Regions from separate parts of the Candidatus Nitrospira allomarina genome, predicted to be linked through region 3. Evidence: riboswitches for the same ligand, from Rfam matches in the RefSeq annotation. Region 3 holds a riboswitch; each other region holds the start of a gene.
What was found. Region 3 has a riboswitch for cyclic di-GMP ahead of PP769_RS08995 (fibronectin type III domain-containing protein). Riboswitches for the same ligand answer to the same signal wherever they lie in the genome.

Region 1: another riboswitch for cyclic di-GMP. It lies ahead of PP769_RS04975 (fibronectin type III domain-containing protein); the one in region 3 lies ahead of PP769_RS08995 (fibronectin type III domain-containing protein).
Region 2: another riboswitch for cyclic di-GMP. It lies ahead of PP769_RS04985 (FG-GAP-like repeat-containing protein); the one in region 3 lies ahead of PP769_RS08995 (fibronectin type III domain-containing protein).
Region 4: another riboswitch for cyclic di-GMP. It lies ahead of PP769_RS08455 (Flp family type IVb pilin); the one in region 3 lies ahead of PP769_RS08995 (fibronectin type III domain-containing protein).

Annotation. Positions count from the first base shown of each region.
Region 1 is NZ_CP116967.1:1,136,824-1,141,461, reverse strand. It holds gene PP769_RS04980 (Ig-like domain-containing protein) at 1-923, opposite strand, end outside; gene PP769_RS04975 (fibronectin type III domain-containing protein) at 847-1,386, opposite strand; cyclic di-GMP riboswitch class I at 1,441-1,517, opposite strand; gene PP769_RS04970 (monovalent cation:proton antiporter family protein) at 2,074-4,071, opposite strand; gene leuD (3-isopropylmalate dehydratase small subunit) at 4,318-4,638, opposite strand, start outside.
Region 2 is NZ_CP116967.1:1,141,525-1,146,162, reverse strand. It holds gene PP769_RS04990 (hypothetical protein) at 455-1,246, opposite strand; gene PP769_RS04985 (FG-GAP-like repeat-containing protein) at 1,323-3,011, opposite strand; cyclic di-GMP riboswitch class I at 3,066-3,142, opposite strand; gene PP769_RS04980 (Ig-like domain-containing protein) at 3,606-4,638, opposite strand, start outside.
Region 3 is NZ_CP116967.1:2,032,863-2,037,500, forward strand. It holds gene PP769_RS08985 (FG-GAP-like repeat-containing protein) at 1-1,683, shown strand, start outside; gene PP769_RS08990 (hypothetical protein) at 1,950-2,204, shown strand; cyclic di-GMP riboswitch class I at 2,839-2,928, shown strand; gene PP769_RS08995 (fibronectin type III domain-containing protein) at 3,004-3,411, shown strand; gene PP769_RS09000 (outer membrane beta-barrel protein) at 4,059-4,638, shown strand, end outside.
Region 4 is NZ_CP116967.1:1,913,415-1,918,052, forward strand. It holds gene PP769_RS08450 (phosphatase PAP2 family protein) at 596-1,606, opposite strand; cyclic di-GMP riboswitch class I at 2,239-2,319, shown strand; gene PP769_RS08455 (Flp family type IVb pilin) at 2,415-2,588, shown strand; gene PP769_RS08460 (Flp family type IVb pilin) at 2,740-2,943, shown strand; gene PP769_RS08465 (TadE/TadG family type IV pilus assembly protein) at 3,191-3,616, shown strand; gene PP769_RS08470 (TadG family pilus assembly protein) at 3,667-4,638, shown strand, end outside.

The sequences.
Region 1 (4,638 bases), 900 kb from region 3:
CGCACGTCATAGGCCACCGTGACGGACACGGGTTGATTCACCGTAAAGCGGAGGAAGGCCGCCGTTGTGGCCGCTTTATCATTATTCGCCGTTTGAATATACGCCGCGCCCTGTACACTCGTGGGGACCGTGGTAAACGTATAGGCGCGGTCACGATACACCGTCCCCCCGGCGCGAAGACCGGCGGCGGACACGCCATACGCCGACCCAGTAGCGACGGTCAGGTTGGTAATCGCTAATGAGCCCGTGGTTGGATTGGTTGTGGAAATAGTTGTTGGCGGCGTAGTTGGATTGGCGACGGTTCCGGTAACCGGAGCTGAGCTTGTGGTATTGCCTGCCGCATCGCGGGCAATCGCGGTCAATGTATATTGACCGGAAACCAATCCAGTCGTGTCCCATATTTGCGAGAAAGGGAGTGTCGTATCCTCCGCCCCCAGATTGCTCCCATTGAGTCGGAATTGTACACCCACCACTCCAGTATTATCTGTGGCGATGGCCGATACGGTAACGGTGCCACTCAGGGACGTCCCATTTTGGATGCCACTCAAGGCTACCGTGGGAGGCGTGATATCGGGAGCGGGGCCCTCCGCTGGTTGAACGATAACGGAATACATACTGCCACTCCCCCCACCGGCATTACCCCCGAGAGTGATCGTCCCGGCGGGGAAAGCCCGAGCATAGAGGCGGAAGGTCGTATCCGAGGTCACCAGATTCTTGCCCGTATCGGTAAAGCTGCTCAACCACGACGGTTTTGGCGTGAGCCGCACGTCATAAGCTACCGTGACGGACACTGGTTGATTCACCGTAAAGCGGAGGAAAGCCGCTGCCGTGGCCGCTTTATCATTATTAGCCGTTTGGATATAGGCCGCGCCCTGCACACTCGTAGGGACCGTGGTAAAGGTATAGGCGCGGTCGCGATACACCGTCCCCCCCGGCTTGGAGGCCGACGGCGGCCACCAGGTACGTGGCTCCACTGGCAACGGTCAGATTCGAAATACTGAGCGAGGAGGACGGCGGCGGACTCGAGGAACCGGAAGAGGGGGAGGACGGTGCGATATATTTTTTCACCTCGGGGGAGGGAAGACTTTCATTGCCCGAGGCATCGAAAGCCGTAACCGTAAAATAGTGCGTTTTGTCCGTGGGTAAGTTGGTATATTGATGGGTCGTGATCTTCCCGACCGTCGTGGGAACCCCATAAACCCCGGGGTTGGTTCCTCGATAGATCCGATATCCCGCTAAATTGGCCTCTTGATTGGCGGTCCATTGGAGGGTAGCCGAATCACTGGTGGCGGCTTGTGCCCCCTGCGGGAGAAAAAGGAGGCAACTGCCAAGCATACACCACGCTAGACACCTTTTTAGACGACTCGCCGCACGACCATCGGACATGGGATACCTCCTTCGCACACATACAGAGGCCCCATTCCCGCACGTCTCTCTTTCTTCGGTAACCCGGCTATCAGAAATTCTGACCCGTGGCTTTGCGTCCCCACTTCACAATGGGTTTGCTTTTATCGGAAAGAGGCCACTAGTTTACGTTGTGTTATGCCATCTTCGTTCGAATGATCCAAACTCGCTTTTGAGTGAGGAGACACGTGACCAATTACTTCACGGGCTTTTATCGGTGGATCCCCAAAAGCCTTTAGGCATCAACCAGGCAGGGAAGGTTGGAGAATTCTTCTGGCACTTGGCGTCCAATCATGATCGTTCTTGAACGGCACGTTTGCCAGGTCTTCTTCCTTCTCCTTGAGACGTGCGCAAGGCGTGAAGGCTCAAAGCTTACTTGACGAGGCCCTCTGGTTTGGAATACGAAAAGATCCATTCGCGAAGCTTTCCTTCACCGAAAGCCCAGACGACATCGCATCCCCTTCCAGGACCCACCTGGGATGCAGGGTTTCTCCAGCATGGAGCCCTCATGGCAGGCAAGCCTGATTCCAAGAGCTTTAAAAGATCACCCCAGCGACGTTCTACACCTGAAGAAGATAAGCCATAATCATTGGGTGGAACGATTTTGTAGAGGAATCGACCATACGGGCTTACCCGCCGTCCAAATAGGCCCGGGCAAGACCAAGCCTTTTACATTTTGACATCCACGAGCAAGGCGATGGCCTTACGGATTTGCTCACGCGCACCAAGAAGGACGAGGACATCACCTGGCTCCAGAATCGTTTCGTGAGAAGGATTGGATTGCGTCACGCCATCCCGTGTAATCGCAATCACCGAAGCGCCTGTCCGTCCATGGATATGCAACTGCGTCAATGGTTTCCCCAACGCGGGAGAATCGTTTTCCACCCGACAGGTATCGACTTGCACATCAGCCAATGTCCCAGCACGCAGATGGTGTGCTAACTCAGGGAGCTCCCCTCTCCGGAGTAGGAGATACCCTTCCCGACGAATTTGTTCAACTTTATCTTGAATCCTGTTCTTCGGCGTCTGATAGGTACGCAGAACCAAGGCAAAAATTTCAATTGATGTTTCGAATTCTTCCGGCACGACATCATTGGCTCCTAGTTCTTGAAGGTCCTGCAATTCCTTTAAATATCGTGTTCGTACGACAATATGAAGATTGGGATTCAGTTGTCGTGCTTGTTGAACAATTCGGCGCGCGCCAAAAGGGTCAGAGGTAGCCACCACGAGTACTCGCGCCAATAAGATGCCGGCTTGAGTCAACACTCTGGGATTCGTCCCATCCCCATAGAGCATGGTGCCCCGTCCCTTTTTTTGATCAGCCTGCACGACATCAGGATTGACGTCCAGCACCACAAATGGAATCTCCATATCACTTAAAACCCTGGCAAGATTCCGGCCATTTAAGCCATAACCCACGATAATGACATGGTCTTTGACTTTAATCTTGATACTTTGCCGCACATTGACCTGACGTCGAGGGAACCAATGTTTTAGGCGGTCAAGAGCCTCAGTTCGTCTAGCCAGGCGGGGAGCCCATTGAATCAAAAATGGCGTAATTGTCATGGACAACACCGATACTGCAAGAAATATATTATAGGCATGGGTATTCAATAATCCTTCTCCCTGCCCCACCCGGGCCAGGATAAAGGCAAACTCTCCCACCTGCGCTAATGCCACCCCCGTTAATAATGCAGTAGAAACGGGAACTCCAGCAAGGAATACCGCTCCGGTTCCTGTGAGGAACTTGCCTAACACGACAAGCACCAATAATCCCATCACCAAAATGGGAAATTCCGCGATGACCGAGGGATTCATTAACATCCCCACTGAGACAAAAAATAAACTATTAAAACTATCCCGAAAAGGAATGACTTCGGCCAGTGCCTGATGACTATATTCCGATTCAGAAATCACTAGCCCCGCGATAAATGCGCCTAGAGCCAATGACAATCCCGCGAGGGAAGTCAACCAAGCCGTTCCCAGCCCCAATACAATAATCGACAGGAGAAATAACTCTCGACTTCGAGTCCCCACAATAAGATGAAGAACATGAGGGACAAGAACCCGAGCAGCCAACACGATCAACCCCACAACCAAAACGGATTTCACGAGCGTTTCGACAATGACCCCGGTCTCCCCTTGGGAACCCGTTCCCAGTACCGGAGTCAGTAAAATCATAGCCACAACGGCTAGATCCTGAAAAATAAGAATCGCCATGGTCGCTTGCCCATGCAACGCATCCATTTCTCCTCGATCTCCCAGAATCTTAAGGACAATGGCGGTGCTGCTCAACGACAACAACAGTCCCCAGAAAACCGATTCTTCCCATGATCGACCCAGAAACCAACCCCCAAGTGCTACAACACTCAGCATACTTAAAATTTGCAGGGGACCTCCAACCCATAAGAGCCTTCTGGAAGCCCGTATTCGCGAAAGAGAAGTTTCCAAGCCTATGGTAAATAGCAACAATACCACACCGATTTCGGCGAGAGTTTCGACTTGGTGTAGATCGGAAATGAGGTTCAGGCCGTAAGGCCCCACTAAGGTGCCAGAAACTAAAAATCCCGCAACTGCCGGTAGCCGGAGTTTTTGAAAAACAAAAACAACCAGAACAGAAATAGAAAAAATAATGAGGACATCCCGTAGGATGTGGACTTCACTCATCTTTTGGGGGTGCGGCTCTGGGCAATGACTCCCATGCAGGGTATTTCCAGCAATATACGAGAACAGGATAAAGGAGACGGGGATGATCTCAAGAACCCATCATCCCTCGGATTGAGAATAATGTCCACTCTGCGCTGCGCCCCACTCAACGGACATGGGCCAATGCTAGTTCCGGTAAGATCGTAAGAAGAATCGAGATGGGTCCTTCCAGGCCCATCCCGATTAGTCGAGAAGATCAAGAGACGTTCACAAGCGGTCTGAAGAGGAAAAATCCTGAAAGAGCCAGGGGGCCTCCTGAGCCCTGCGTTTTTCATAAGCGGCAATTGCAGATTCGTGTTGAAGCGTGAGCCCTATTCCGTCTAATCCCTTTAACAAACAATCCTTGCGAAATGGATCCAATGCGAACGAATACGTTTCCCCTTCAGGAAGGGTGACCACCTGCTGAGCCAAGTCGACTGTGATGTGATATTGGTCGGTATGGGCTACCCGGTCAAATAAGGTTTGGATGTGTTCTCCTGGAAGCTCGACGGGAAGAATTCCATTCTGGAAACAATTATTGTAGAAAAT
Region 2 (4,638 bases), 890 kb from region 3:
ATAGGCACAACGTATTTTCCATTCAACCCAGAATCGAAAAATGGAGTGTTCAGAATGGTCCATCCAGCAGGGCTACTCCTGATTGGACAAGCTAAGAATACTAAGAAGGAGGTGAACAGCCCTTTTTCCGAATTATTAAGACCTTTCTTAAAAATGACTTCTTTCAAGAAGGGGAGAGCAGGCAAAGGGAAAATGAGGTATACCCAGAGCAACACGACCCCATACGCAAAGCCAGAATGTCGAAATGGCATGAGCAGAAAGCAGGCCTTGCTGTTAGCCCTACAAATTTTCCAATAGGAGAGGCCCGCTTTAATTAGTATGAATAGTTCCCTGAAATTAAGAACTCTCTGCGAAATACGATTACGTAATTGTTCTGTCTTTTCTCCTTATAAATATAGAGGAGCCTATCCTGCCAATAACAGGCAAGACGGTGGAGAGAGCTTTTGGTTCGACTTTATGGGTTCAGGGGAAGAAGCATTTCTTGTTGAATATTTTTCGGTACGGGTTGAATTTTCATAGGAGGAAATCCGGTCGGAGGAATGATTTTCATCGCGGGCTCACTATTTCCCGCCGGAGTTATCGGCATGTCTCTAGTATTGGCTGGGGAAATTTGCATGGATGCTCCGGGCGCAGGTGGACGAATCTCCATAGGAACATTCCTGATGGCGAACACCTGTCCACCGAACCTTCGCTTCCCATGAGATTGCCGTTCAGATCTGGGCACATTCTTATTCATCTGACTTTCACTCTCCCTATCTAACCCATGGCTTCCTAACCCGCTTTTTGGGACTGCACTGGCCTTTTGCCCCGAAGGTTCCCGTTCCCAGTCTTTAACCTTCTTATCCGATAGGGATACTTCCGGTGAGACCTTAGCCATCACATGGAGTGTGGTGATTTGTCCAGCCGCATTCAATGTAAAGGCATAGTCCCACTGACCCAAAATTTTCGAGAGTGCCCTGTGCAAGGGTTCATTCTGTAACCTCACCGAAATGACTTTCTCCAATTCTGCATCCGGTGCCACATAGTCAAGGCCCAATTGTTTTTGCAACTGACCAAGGACTGTGCGCAGAGATACCTGGTGCAACTGACCAGTCAATCCTCCGGAATCGACATGAAGCGGAACCTGTCGATCAGTGGCCAACACCATATCCGGCAAGCCGCATAGACTGATGCCCAGAAGTACTCCGCCACACACCATGAAGAAGTGGCGTCCGCTCCCTAGCTGTCGTTGAGCTTGATATGTCATCGTTCACCCCTACATGTTACCCAGACCAATCACTTTTTGAAATTTGAGGCAACTGGTGATGTTATTCCCACCCATCTTATTTTTGTATTTCCCAGTTCACCGGGGTACTGCCCGGAAACCCCACCGAACCAATTTTCAACCCATCCATCAGCCACACTGCCACTTTGCCATTCGTTCGATTTTGCAAGATCACATCTCCCTTACCATCTCCATCCGCATCACTCACCTGCCTAATGTCCCATTCAAGAGGTATGCCTCCTATAAAACCTGCCAAGGGTGTCGTCACCCCGTTCATCAGCCACACCGACACCATTCCACTTTTCTTATTGCGCCAGATCACATCCCCTTTACCGTCCCCATTGACATCTCCAAGTAGTTGAATCTCCCAATCCAGTGAAGTGCTTGAGGGAAAGCCCACCGCGGTAATGGTCAACCCGTTCAGTAACCAGACCGCCACTGTGCCATTCGTCCGATTCTGCCAAACCAGGTCGGCCCTCCCATCGCCATTGATGTCGCCCACTTGCTCTATTTCCCACACGGTTGGAGTGCCTCCAAGAAAGCCGACAGAGCGAATCGACAGCCCATCCATAAACCATACAGTCACCATTCCACTTTTCTTATTGCGCCAGATCACATCCCCTTTGCCATCCCCATTGATATCACCGATCCCCTTAACTACCCATTCGGCTGACACACCACCGGGAAAGCCGAACGATTGTATTGTCCCCTCCTTCATTAGCCAAATACCCACCACTCCACTTATGGTGTTCTGCCAAAGGATGTCGCCTTCACCATCACCATTAATATCTCCCACCTGCTTAATCTTCCATTCTGTAGAAGTACTTCCCGGGAAACCGACTGACGTAATGGTTAGCCCATTCATCCGCCAGACAGCGACTTCACCGCTACTCGCATTGCGCCAAAGCACATGAGTAGTCGGAGGCGTGATATCGGGAGCGGGGCCCTCCGCTGGTTGAACGATGACGGAATACATACTGCCACTCCCCCCGCTGGCATTGCCCCCGAGAGTGATCGTCCCGGCCGGAAAGGCCCGAGCATAGAGGTGGAGAGTCGTATCCGAGGTCACCAGATTCTTGCCCGTATCGGTAAAGCTGCTCAACCATGACGGTTTTGGCGTGAGCCGCACGTCATAGGCCACCGTGACGGACACCGGCTGATTCACCGTAAAGCGGAGGAAGGCGGCCGTCGTGGCCGCTTTATCATTATTGGCCGTTTGAATATAGGCCGCGCCCTGCACACTCGTGGGGACCGAGGTAAATGTATAGGCGCGGTCGCGATACACCGTCCCCCCGGCTTGGAGGCCGACGGCGGACACGCTATACGCTGACCCACTAGCGACGGTCAGATTTGAAATACTGAGCGAAGAGGGCGGCGGCGGACTCGAGGAACCGGAAGAGTTGGAGGACGGTGCAATATATTTTTTCACCTCGGGGGAGGGAAGACTTTCATTGCCCGAGGCATCGAAAGCCGTAACCGTAAAATAGTGCGTTTTGTCCGTGAGTAAGTTGGTATATTGATGGGTCGTGATCTTCCCGACCGTCGTGGGAACCCCATAGACCCCGGGGTTGGTTCCTCGATAGATCCGATACCCCGCTAAATTGGCCTCTTGATTGGCGGTCCATTGGAGGGTAGCCGAATCACTGGTGGCGGCTTGTGCCCCTTGCGGGAGAAAAAGGAGACAACTGCCAAGTATACACCACGCTAGACACTTTTTTAGACGACTCGCCGCACGAACATCGGACATGGGATACCTCCTTCGCACACATACAGAGGCCCCATTCCCGCACGTCTCCCTTTCTTCGGTAACCCGGCTATCAGAAATTCTGACCCGTGGCTTTGCGTCCCCACTTCACAATGGGTTTGCCTTTATCGGAAAGAGGCCACTCGTTTATGCTGTGTTATGCCATCTTCGTTCGAATGATTCAAGCTCGCTCTTGAATGGGAGAAGACACAGGCTCTTGTTACTTCACGGGCTTTTATCGGTGGATCTCCAAAAGCCTTTAAGGCATGAACCAGGCGGGGGAAGTTGGCGAATTCTTCTGGCACTTGCCGTCCAATCATGATCGTTCTTGAACGGCACGTTTGCCAGGTCTTCTTCCTTCTCCTTGAGACGTGCGCAAGGCGTGAAGGCTCAAAGCTTACTTGACGAGGCCCTCTGGTTTGGAATACGAAAAGATCCATTCGCGAAGCTTTCCTTCACCGAAAGCCCAGACGACATCGCATCCCCTTCCAGGACCCACCTGGGATGCAGGGTTTTGATCATGGCCTTCGGCGTCGGATAGATGCGGACAACCAAACAAAAAGCTCAATAGATGGATCGAATTCTTCCAACACAACATCATTGGACCACAGGTTGGACGATGACGGAATACATGCTACCGCCCTCCCCACCGGCATTGCCCCCGAGAGTGATCGTCCCGGCCGGAAAGGCCCGAGCATAGAGGTGGAGGGTCGTATCCGAGGTCACCAGGTTCTTGCCCGTATCGGTAAAGCTGCTCAACCACGACGGTTTTGGCGTGAGCCGCACGTCATAGGCCACCGTGACGGACACCGGTTGATTCACCGTAAAGCGGAGGAAGGACGCCGTTGTGGCCGCTTTATCATTATTGGCTGTTTGGATATACGCCGCGCCCTGCACACTCGTGGGGACCGTGGTAAATGTATAGGCGCGGTCGCGATACACCGTCCCCCCGGCTTTGAGGCCGACGGCAGGCACCCCATACGCTGCCCCACTAGCGACGGTCAGATTGGAAATGCTTAATGGGGGCATGGTTGGAGTGGCAACAGTACTGGTAACGAGCGCTGAGGGTTGAACAATGACGGAATACATACTGCCACTTCCCCCGCTGGCATTGCCGCCGAGAGTGATCGTCCCGGCGGGAAAGGGCCGAGCATAGAGGCGGAGGGTCGCATCCGAGGTCACCAGATTCTTGCCCGTATCGGTAAAGCTGTTCAACCACGACGGTTTTGGCGTGAGCCGCACGTCATAGGCCACCGAGACGGACACCGGTTGATTCACCGTAAAGCGGAGGAAGGCCGCCGTTGTGGCGGCTTTATCATTATTGGCCGTTTGAATATAGGCCGCGCCCTGCACACTCGTGGGAACCGTGGTAAACGTATAGGCGCGGTCGCGATACACCGTCCCTCCCACGCGAAGACCGGCGGCGGACACGCCATACGCTGACCCATTGGCAACGATCAGGCTGGTAATCGCTAATGGGCCCGTGGTTGGATTATCGACAGTGGTAGTAACTGGCGCTGAGGGTTGAATAATGACGGAATACATGCTGCCGCTCCCAACCCCGGCGTTACCCCCGAGAGTGATCGTCCCGGCCGGAAAGGCCCGAGCATAGAGGTGAAGGGTCGTATCC
Region 3 (4,638 bases):
GTGGGTGGAAATACGGCCACCACCCTTGGGGAGGCACGGTTAAAAGCATTTGAGTATGCGGCAAATATTTTAGCGCAGGTGCTGGTGAGCACGGTGGGCATTCGAGTCGATGCTCGAATTGATTCCTTGGGAACAGGGATACTGGGATCGGCTGGCCCTAATACCGTCCATCGGAATTTTCCCAATGCTCCTGTGGCAAATACCTGGTATGTCCAATCCCTTGCCAATAAGCTTGCAGAGCAGGATCTGGATCTTACTACCAGTGATATAAGTGCCACCTTCAGTGCAAATTTCACGAATTGGTATTTTGGGCTGGATGCCAATCCTCCATCTGGTCAATTTGATTTTGTTACCGTGGTACTTCATGAGATTATTCATGGCCTTGGTTTTTTGTCACTTGTTGATGTGCAAACCGGAGAGAAATTCTTAGGAACCAATGATGTTTTTATGCGTTGGTTGGAGCTTCATGGAGCCAGTCCGGCCAATTACCCTGAAATGACCGATAACCAAAGGCAATATGCGAATGTGGCGAACCCGAATCTTCATTTTGTTGGTGGCAATCTTCAAGGCGGCTCCGAAACCCTGACGGCCGGACGGACGGATACTCATGTTCAGATGTATGCTCCAAACCCGGCTCAATTAGGTTCATCGGTGTCTCATTTCACGAATACGATTAAGCCTGATCAGCTTATGGAGCCAGGAATAGCTTCCGGAAGGGCGATTCATGATCTCGGGTTAGCTCAACCTCTGTTGCAAGATTTAGGATGGATATTTGAGGCTGGCGTGAGTTTCCCAACTCGGAATGATGTTAATGGTGACGAGAAGGCAGACCTCGTTTGGCGCAACACGAGCACGTGGGCTGTCGCGATTTGGTTGATGAACGGTTCTACGATTGCTTCCTCCGGTTTATTGGGGGTGGTGTCGTCGAAGTGGCAGGTTGCCGGTACTGGAGATGTCAATGAGGATGGGAAAGCAGATGTTATCTGGCGTCACAGCGATACAGGAACGGTTGCGGTGTGGCTGATGAATGGTCTCACTGTCATGTCGGTGGGTTTTCCAGGTAGCGTCTCTGTGGATTGGCAAATCGCGAGTGTGGGTGATGTCAACGGCGACGGGAGGGCGGACCTCGTTTGGCGCAACACAAGTAGTGGGGAAGTGACGATTTGGTTAATGAGCGGCTCCACGATTGCTTCTTCCGGCCATTTGGGCGCCGTACCGTTGGAGTGGCAAATAGCGGGAACGGGAGATATGAATGCCGATGGAAAAGCGGATCTTATATGGCGGAATAACCTGACCGGCGTAGTGGAAGTGTGGCTAATGCAAGGACTCACGGTCCTGTCAATTGGTTTCACCGGAGGGGTCTCCACGGATTGGCAAATTGCAGGGGTGGGTGATGTAAATGATGACGGGATGGGGGATTTGGTTTGGCGTAAAACGAGTAACGGGGAGGTTGCAATTTGGTTGATGAATGGGGTGACTCTCAGTTCTCCTGGGTTTTTTGGCGTGGTGCCTCAGGGATGGGAGATTGCTAGCACCAGTGATGTCAATGGGGATGGGCGCGCAGATATAATTTGGCGTAACAAGCAGACGGGTACGGTGGCGGTGTGGATGATGAATGGGCTTACTGTCATGTCGATTGGCTTTCCGGGTAGTACTTCGATCAATTGGAAAATTCAACATTAGGCAAGGTTTAAATGAAATTTCCAACCTGTTGTTTTACCCAACATACAGAAATGGAGTTTAAGGGATGGTTTGGAATTAAAAGCACTGGTCGTTGTCTTAGTTGTCACCCCGATGCTGGAATCTGGCTTTTCCTAATGGAAAGTTATTGTTTCCGAGTGCATGGTTTTAAGGCGGTCAAATTATTTCGAGCCATTTGTTGAGATTAGTCCAATTGGAAGGCATGATCTGGTGATGACAAACCTTTTCCCTTATATGTAGGCATGGATATGCTGACGGCCAATGTGAAATGGTGGTGGGCAGCAATGCTTGCGGGTAGCATCTTCCTTGCGGTACCTGGGCATTCCGAGATTGGGGCCATCATAGGCGATGTGGTTGGGCATTTTTTTTCTGCCCTGATCTTAGCCATTGTGCCGATTTTGGGATATCGTCTGTTCTATGAACGGATTGGTGAAAAAGAAATCACCTATATCTTTGGTGCCGCCTGGATCTATCTTGTGTTTTCGCAATTAGTTGGATGGTAAGAAACTACCTTTATTGCAATGAATTTAGCCATTCCCTAGGTTTTAAAGCATTATCTGCACTCCCTCATCAAAAAGTTGAAAAGAAGAATATAGGGCGTTTGAAACTCATCGATGCGGTAGAGCGCGCCTCCTCCGGTTGAATACTTGATGCCACTTCTGATCACAATGATGCGTTAGCAGTGATCCTCTGCAATCTCTTTAAGAGCGTTTGCCTCGCACGCAAACTTTATATTGATTAAATCACGGGGAAAACATAAACAGACCTGTTGATATTAGAAATCGTACGCCCGTGTTGGCCTCCTGAGCAGAGAGCTTGGGTTACTTTACTGATTCCATAGGGAACGACTTATGTGAGGCCGATTTTCCTGACAAGGGGGCTTTGGGGGATTGCCCAGGTTTCCTGTGCTTCAGATGTAGGACCTTCAGATTAGATGTTCGTTAACACATTGCGTCTGTTTAATCGTAAGATTAATTCATGAATCATGGGTTCATTTTTCTACGACTATTCTTGTTTTATTGTAATTAAGGTTTGGCAGTCTTCATGAATTCTTGAGAAATAGGAAATTTTCTTTCCCAGGATTCAAGGATCTGGCAAAGATTCCGATGAAACATCCAGAATTAAAAACGGTTGTATCCTGAAAAAAAGCAAACCATCTGAAAGGGTGGGACGCAAAGCTATGGGCCTACGTCTCGGAGTTTGAGATAGGGTTGCCAGGTTGCCAGGCAAGCCACAGAGTCTCCTTGACATGAGCGGAGTGGCTTCGCTCGGCATGATTCACATGCATAAAGGAGATCTCGTATGTCACACGATCAAGGTTTCTCTCAAATTACCTACCCCCATACCCATACCCATTCCTTTCGATCCGTATTTAGGTCATTATGGACCATTGTTCTTTTTCTCTGTCTTTTTTCCTCCAATGCACTGGCGGGAGAAGTCACCCTAGCCTGGAATCCTCCTTCCGCAGAATATGGTGGATTCATTGTCGCCTACGGGACTTCAAGCGGCACTTATTCGGAGACTCAAGATGTCGGAGCTCAGGCCATTTATACGGTGACAAGCCTGACTCCCGGTCAAACCTATTATTTTGCGGTAAAAGCTTACGACCGGGCTCGTAAAATTGAAAGCCCGTTTTCAAATCAGGTGAGTGTTACCTTGCCTATCGTTAATGCGCGTCCTGCTCCTCCAAAGGATGTAAAGGTTTATTGAGATTCGTTTTCTGGGAAAAATAGTTACAAATAGATTGTATTTGGATGGGTTGCATCAACGGAAATGTCGTAAGCCGTTTTCACCCGGGATTTATGAAGCGGGCTCCGTGATAATGAAGTCTCCCTACCTCTAAGGACATTTGCAGAACGAGGATGTTCTGCAAATGTCCTGTTTATAAAGAATTCTTCTCCGGCGTTCGTTAAATAATGGATATGAGGACAGGGTCGATGACCTGAAGTCTCATTTCTCAAGTCCCACTCCGTCGAGATTTTAGTAACTGACCTCAAGAAATTTACATGAAGTCCTGTATGATCCCTTTAACTAAAACTGAAGTCTTCCGGTAGAGTTTTATTTGTTTTCCCCACCTTGATCGACTTTATCTTGTAATTTTGGTATTCATCCCCATCTAGAAAAACAGTTTACGAAAAAAACCTTATACTTCACTTATACTGAAGCCAGAAGGACTGTTTCTTGTGCGGGTTCCTATGGTAGGGTCCATCCCTCATCAGGGAACTCATCTTGCAATTGACTTAACAGACTGATGAGGGCACCATATCTAAGAGTTGGTCATGCCCAAAACTATAGAGTATTCTTCTGACTCCACCCCCCCGCACTTCCATCGAATTGAAGATAATAAGGTAGATGTAATGATTAATTCCGTATGGCGAAAAATAAGAGCGGTGCGTCTTTCCCCATTTGCCACAATGCGTGAGCGGAAACGGCCATTTGCTGTTATTCTGACTGTTCTCGTTGCCTGTGAGATATTTTCCCCGGTCGGGGGACAGGCTCAATCTTTTTCTGATATGGGACTATTTTATTTTACCGGGTCTCATCGGCCTATTCAGAATCGGGGGGGGCTTTTTCGTGAATATATGACGGGAAATGGTTTAGGGGATGGTATCAAAGCCGGTCCGGTCCTACTCCGCCCGTTTTTAGGCGTATCGGAAGTGTATACCGACAATGTGTTTAAGAGAGACACAAATACGAAAAGTGACTTTCTTACGACCGTCGCGCCTGGAATTCAGGCGTTCATGCCGTTTGGCGGAGGTAAGCACTCTGTCCTTCTTGACTATCGTGCTGCCCAATTTCTCTACGCAAAATTTACTGAAAATAATGCCTTGGCCCAAGATGCTCTTGGCCACGTCAGTTTGAATTATCCGGGTGGTCTAGCCATAGACTTACAGGGAGGACATTTAGAAGGGTTTGATCCGAGAGGGTCGGAAGTGG
Region 4 (4,638 bases), 120 kb from region 3:
CTCCGGAATGATATGGAAATCCCCCATTTGGTTTTTGCCATGATTGGAGAAGCTCAAGAGCATGACGAAATTGTATTTGAATCATAAGAGAAAAATTTAGGTTTCCGTGCAATTCGATTAAGGTTTGATATTCCATGTTGTTCGGTTTAAATCGCGGAAACCTTAAGAAATTACAGATTTTACTTTGGTCATACCCTTACCTCCCTTCCGTCATTCCCGCTGGTAGTTAGCGTAAACCCATCCGAAGAATTCCATAGATGGATTCCGGGTAATAATGTCGAGCAGACCGTGAAAGGATGGTAATAATAGTACTCGTCGGAAAGTGGGATGAACAAAGCATAAACCGACAAATGCGGCTCATGCCTGCCGTCTCCTTTCGTCATGCGTCTTTCGGGTTACGACTGCAGACAGCCTAACCCGGCCTACGCAACTCTGCAGCCGCGCAGAGTCTCGCGTTTATTAAGGATAGGTCAGATTAGCAATGGGGTTCCCGACAATATGTCCTCCAGATGGATTCCGATGCAAATGCAAGGGAAAGACGAGAGTCGGAGGGAGAATTGGTGCGGTGGCATGCAAAAGGGGAACGGACTAAGGCTTACGGGTGTAACCCCGGCATGTCTGTGGAACATTTACTGAACGCCATCTCCTGTTCGGGAGCGACAAATACTCCGTCAGCCTGGATTTCCTTTCCAGGCACAACCTGCCTTGCCACGTAAATGATGCAGGCGGCAGTCAATACACCACCGAATACGTCGATCAGGTGATGCCCTCCATGGATAAGCACTCCTGGAAGGACGAACAGATTGATGACGATCAGTATGGGAAACCACCAGCGAGTGGTGCGTGCTGCATACATAGCCAAAACGGCCATGATCGTGTGATACGAGGGAAAAGCCACCAGGCCTTCCATATCCTTTGGAGAAATGAATTTTGGTCCTTCAGCCCCTAGACGCAATAGTTCGGCACCATAGGACGAGCCAACAAGCGGTCTCGCCGCCTGCTCAATTGTGCCGGAAATATCATAGAGCACGCTGGTGCCAAATGCCGGAAACAGCGCCCAAAATCCAAGGGTTGCCAGACCTGAAGCGGTAATTGAAAGGATGAAGACATGGAGTTCTTTTTGCTTGCCTCCAAATCCTAAAATAATAAAAAGTAATGCCATTTGCGGGATGGAAGATAAATAAGCATAACGCGTCAATTCATTAAACAATGGATGGCGACCGGCAAATTGAACAATGTCTGGCCATGAATACCCGAACCAAGCATCGATTTGGACCAGAAACGGATCAATGGGTTCTCGCCAAAGCGGGAGCAACAGATAACCGAAAACTGATAGCACAATTGTAAACAGAAGAAGCATGCCAGTGGCCATCAGTGTCATGGAGATACGCTCACTACGCCCGCTTGAACGATAGAACAGTCCCACAGTAATGATGAAAATTCCCAAGGCAAAAAATAGGGTATAGGAAAACCAATCAAAGCCAATTTTGCGCACAAGAATCACGGCAAGGTCGAAGATCGCGAGCACGAAAATGGTATTGCGTAAAAATCGTTCAACCGGCCATAGAAAGGGTTTTCCAAGAGTCAAGTTTCCCAGTCTCATCATTTATTTCCCTCGGTTCTGAATTTGGTCACTGGTGTGCGGATACAGAGCGCCCTGGTAAATAGAACCTATAAAAAATTCCAACTGATCTAACCCCATCGTTCAATGGGGTGTTCATTGTTGGAGTTAAAGTAAGAAAGGGCATTGGAAATGGCCCGGATATTATAGACTGGGCAATCGTGAAGGTGCCTTGAAGTCTTCGATCGAAGGTCTTTTCGGGATATTTCGTTGTTATCTTGAAAATGTGTCAAAGTTTCCTTTGTGAAAAATCCTCATTCATCACCTTGACCAAAGAGAGGAGGCAGCAATCGCTCTTCACATTCCGTTTGAAGTTTCACGGAGAATTTCTCCAATTTCCATTAGTCTCACTCCTCACGTTTCCTCAGGTGCATTCCATCCAAAAATTTAAGCTGTTCTGGACAATTTCGATCTCCTTGGTCAACAAAGGGAGGTAAACCATTGTACCGGTAAACAATATGAAACATATTCAACAAAAAACCATCGGCAAGTTTTCCCTGAAGAGGTCGATAATGAAGCATGAAAACAAAGAGTCACAGAATACGAAATGGAAAATTTTCTTGGGTCTATGAGCATTTATTCATGACCATGAAACATGGATTCGGTCGGGTGCCCCTTCCCGATAAGGGCGAACACGTCGAAATGCGTGGGCGCAAAACCACGGGTCAGGGTTGGTCCCTGATAGCCGGGTTGCCGAAGGCACGGAGAGCCAAGGGGCAACGTCTGCGTCAGAATTTTCCGGGCAGTCTGGCGTAACGAAAGTATTTACCTTCGCCCGTTAAGGAGATGCGCTATGGTTAACCAAGTAATGCGTTTCGTGAATGATGATGAGGGAGCCACCGCGATTGAGTACGGTTTGTTAGCTGCTTTGATTGCCGCAGTGATTGTCACGGCCGTGACTGCTGTAGGGACTGCGCTCAGCGGTACCTTTACTACGATTTCTACCAGTGTTGCGGCTCCGAGCTAAGTGAGACCTCCTTCCCGCAGTTGATGATTAGAAGTGCCGTTCCCGATAGAAGTTTATCGGGGCGGTACTTCGGCGGGAAGCCGCCTCTGAATGGCGGCGCAGTTTTGAGAGGTGACGCGAAGGTCAGGTAAAGGATAGGGAGGCCAGCATCATGCAGACAATTCTCCTGAATCATTGTCATCAATGGGTAAAAAACTTCCTCGTTGATGAAGAAGGTGCCACGGCAATTGAATACGCACTCTTGGCCTCACTGATCGGTGCCACGGCATTGAGTGCTCAAGCAGCTTTGGGAAATGCGGTTGGGAACATGTATACGCAAGTCATGGGTGTCATCGCGGGGGCCTTGGGGAGTTAGCGGGATACTGATAAAGACTGTTCTCAATGGTATCGAAGGGGTACTCACCAAAAAAAATTGCTCAAGTCTTTTAACTGACGCATTTAGATGTCCTAGCGTTCCCGCATTTTTCTATACCATGGTCCGTACCATACCGGACTTGTGATGCATCCGATCTATATCTAACGGTAGTGTCAGTGGAATTTGACGGTATGGCCTGATCGCTGCCCTCCAATCCATTTAGATAGCCGAATGGGAACAAAGAGGCATGAGTGAGCACCGAATCAAACAAGTACTAAAGCTGAGACAATCCGAGCGTGGCTCGACGGCGGTAGAGTTTGCTCTCATTCTACCGATTCTTGCGTCACTTGCATTTGGAGCGATCGATTTTGGGCGCATGTTGTGGTTTAAGGAAGTTTTGGTGAATGCGACCCGTGTGGGAGCGCGCCAGGGGACATTATTTGCTTCGGGCAATGGCCAGGCAGAAATTGAAGCAGCCATCACGGCTTCTCTTGCAGCGGGAGGGGTGGATCCATCAGGGCTCTCGGTGGTGGTTAATGGGGTCGGAAGCCCACAGGGACAGCCGTTAAATGTGGTGTCTACCATCCCCTGGAATTATTTTGTCATCGATAAACTCATTCCTGCGATTTCGACTCCCAACCTACAAGCCTCTGTAACCATGATGATGGAATAAGGCGAGGTGGAATGTCTTGTTCAAATCTTCAATGTAACGGAGAAGCGAATATGTGGAAAAAACAACGTTGGTCCATTGTCTCACCGCTCTTGAACCAACGGGGCGTCGCGGCAATCAATGGGGCGTTTATGGCGGTCGCAATGGGCATCATGGCAGGTGTGACGATTGATGTCGGGCATGCCTTGCTCACACAAAATGAATTGCACAATGCCTCGGATGCCGCCGCGCTGGCCGCTGCGAGACAATTGGGTGTGACCTATCTTACCTTGACCATCGCAGAGCAGCAGGACATGGGACGGGCACTCACTGGCAATGAACAATCACAAGTAACTGCTCAGGCGACTGCTGCGGCATTTGCCAACAGTGCTTCAGATGTCAGTAACTTGTCTCTTTCGCAGGGAGATGTTGAGTTTGGGATATGGGATTTCAATGCGCAGACGTTCAACCCAACGGTGAACCGGCCGAATGCCATTCGCGCGACTGTCCGACGTGATGGTGCGGCCAATGGTGCGATATCGACATTTTTTGCCGGTATGTTAGGTATGAGTACTATGAATATTTCCACCAGTTCGATTGCTGCATTAGGGACTTCAGGAGGACCTGTCCCACCGGGAGTGGCCGATGTGCCGTTTGCAATTTCCACTAACTGGTTCAACGGAGTCGCCAACTGCGATGGGGGTATACAATTTTCTCCGACTGGGCCGAATGGCTGTGCGGGATGGCACGTTTTTGATCAGAATCCGGCTAATGCGAATACGCTCCGAAATACTATTGATGGGTTGAAAGATGGAAGCTATCAAAGTCCAGGGATCATCCCAGGGCAGACTCACTTTACGTTTACCGGTGGAGAAGTTGCTTCTGCCTTTCCCAATCTGATCGATCTCTGGGATGCGAAGAAACAATGGAATAGTGATACTGGACAGTATGAATGGGATATCAATCTACCGGTATATCAAGATGGAGGATCTTGTAGTAATCCCAGTGGTTCTATCACCATTGTGGGGTATGCTAAAGCGGTGGTG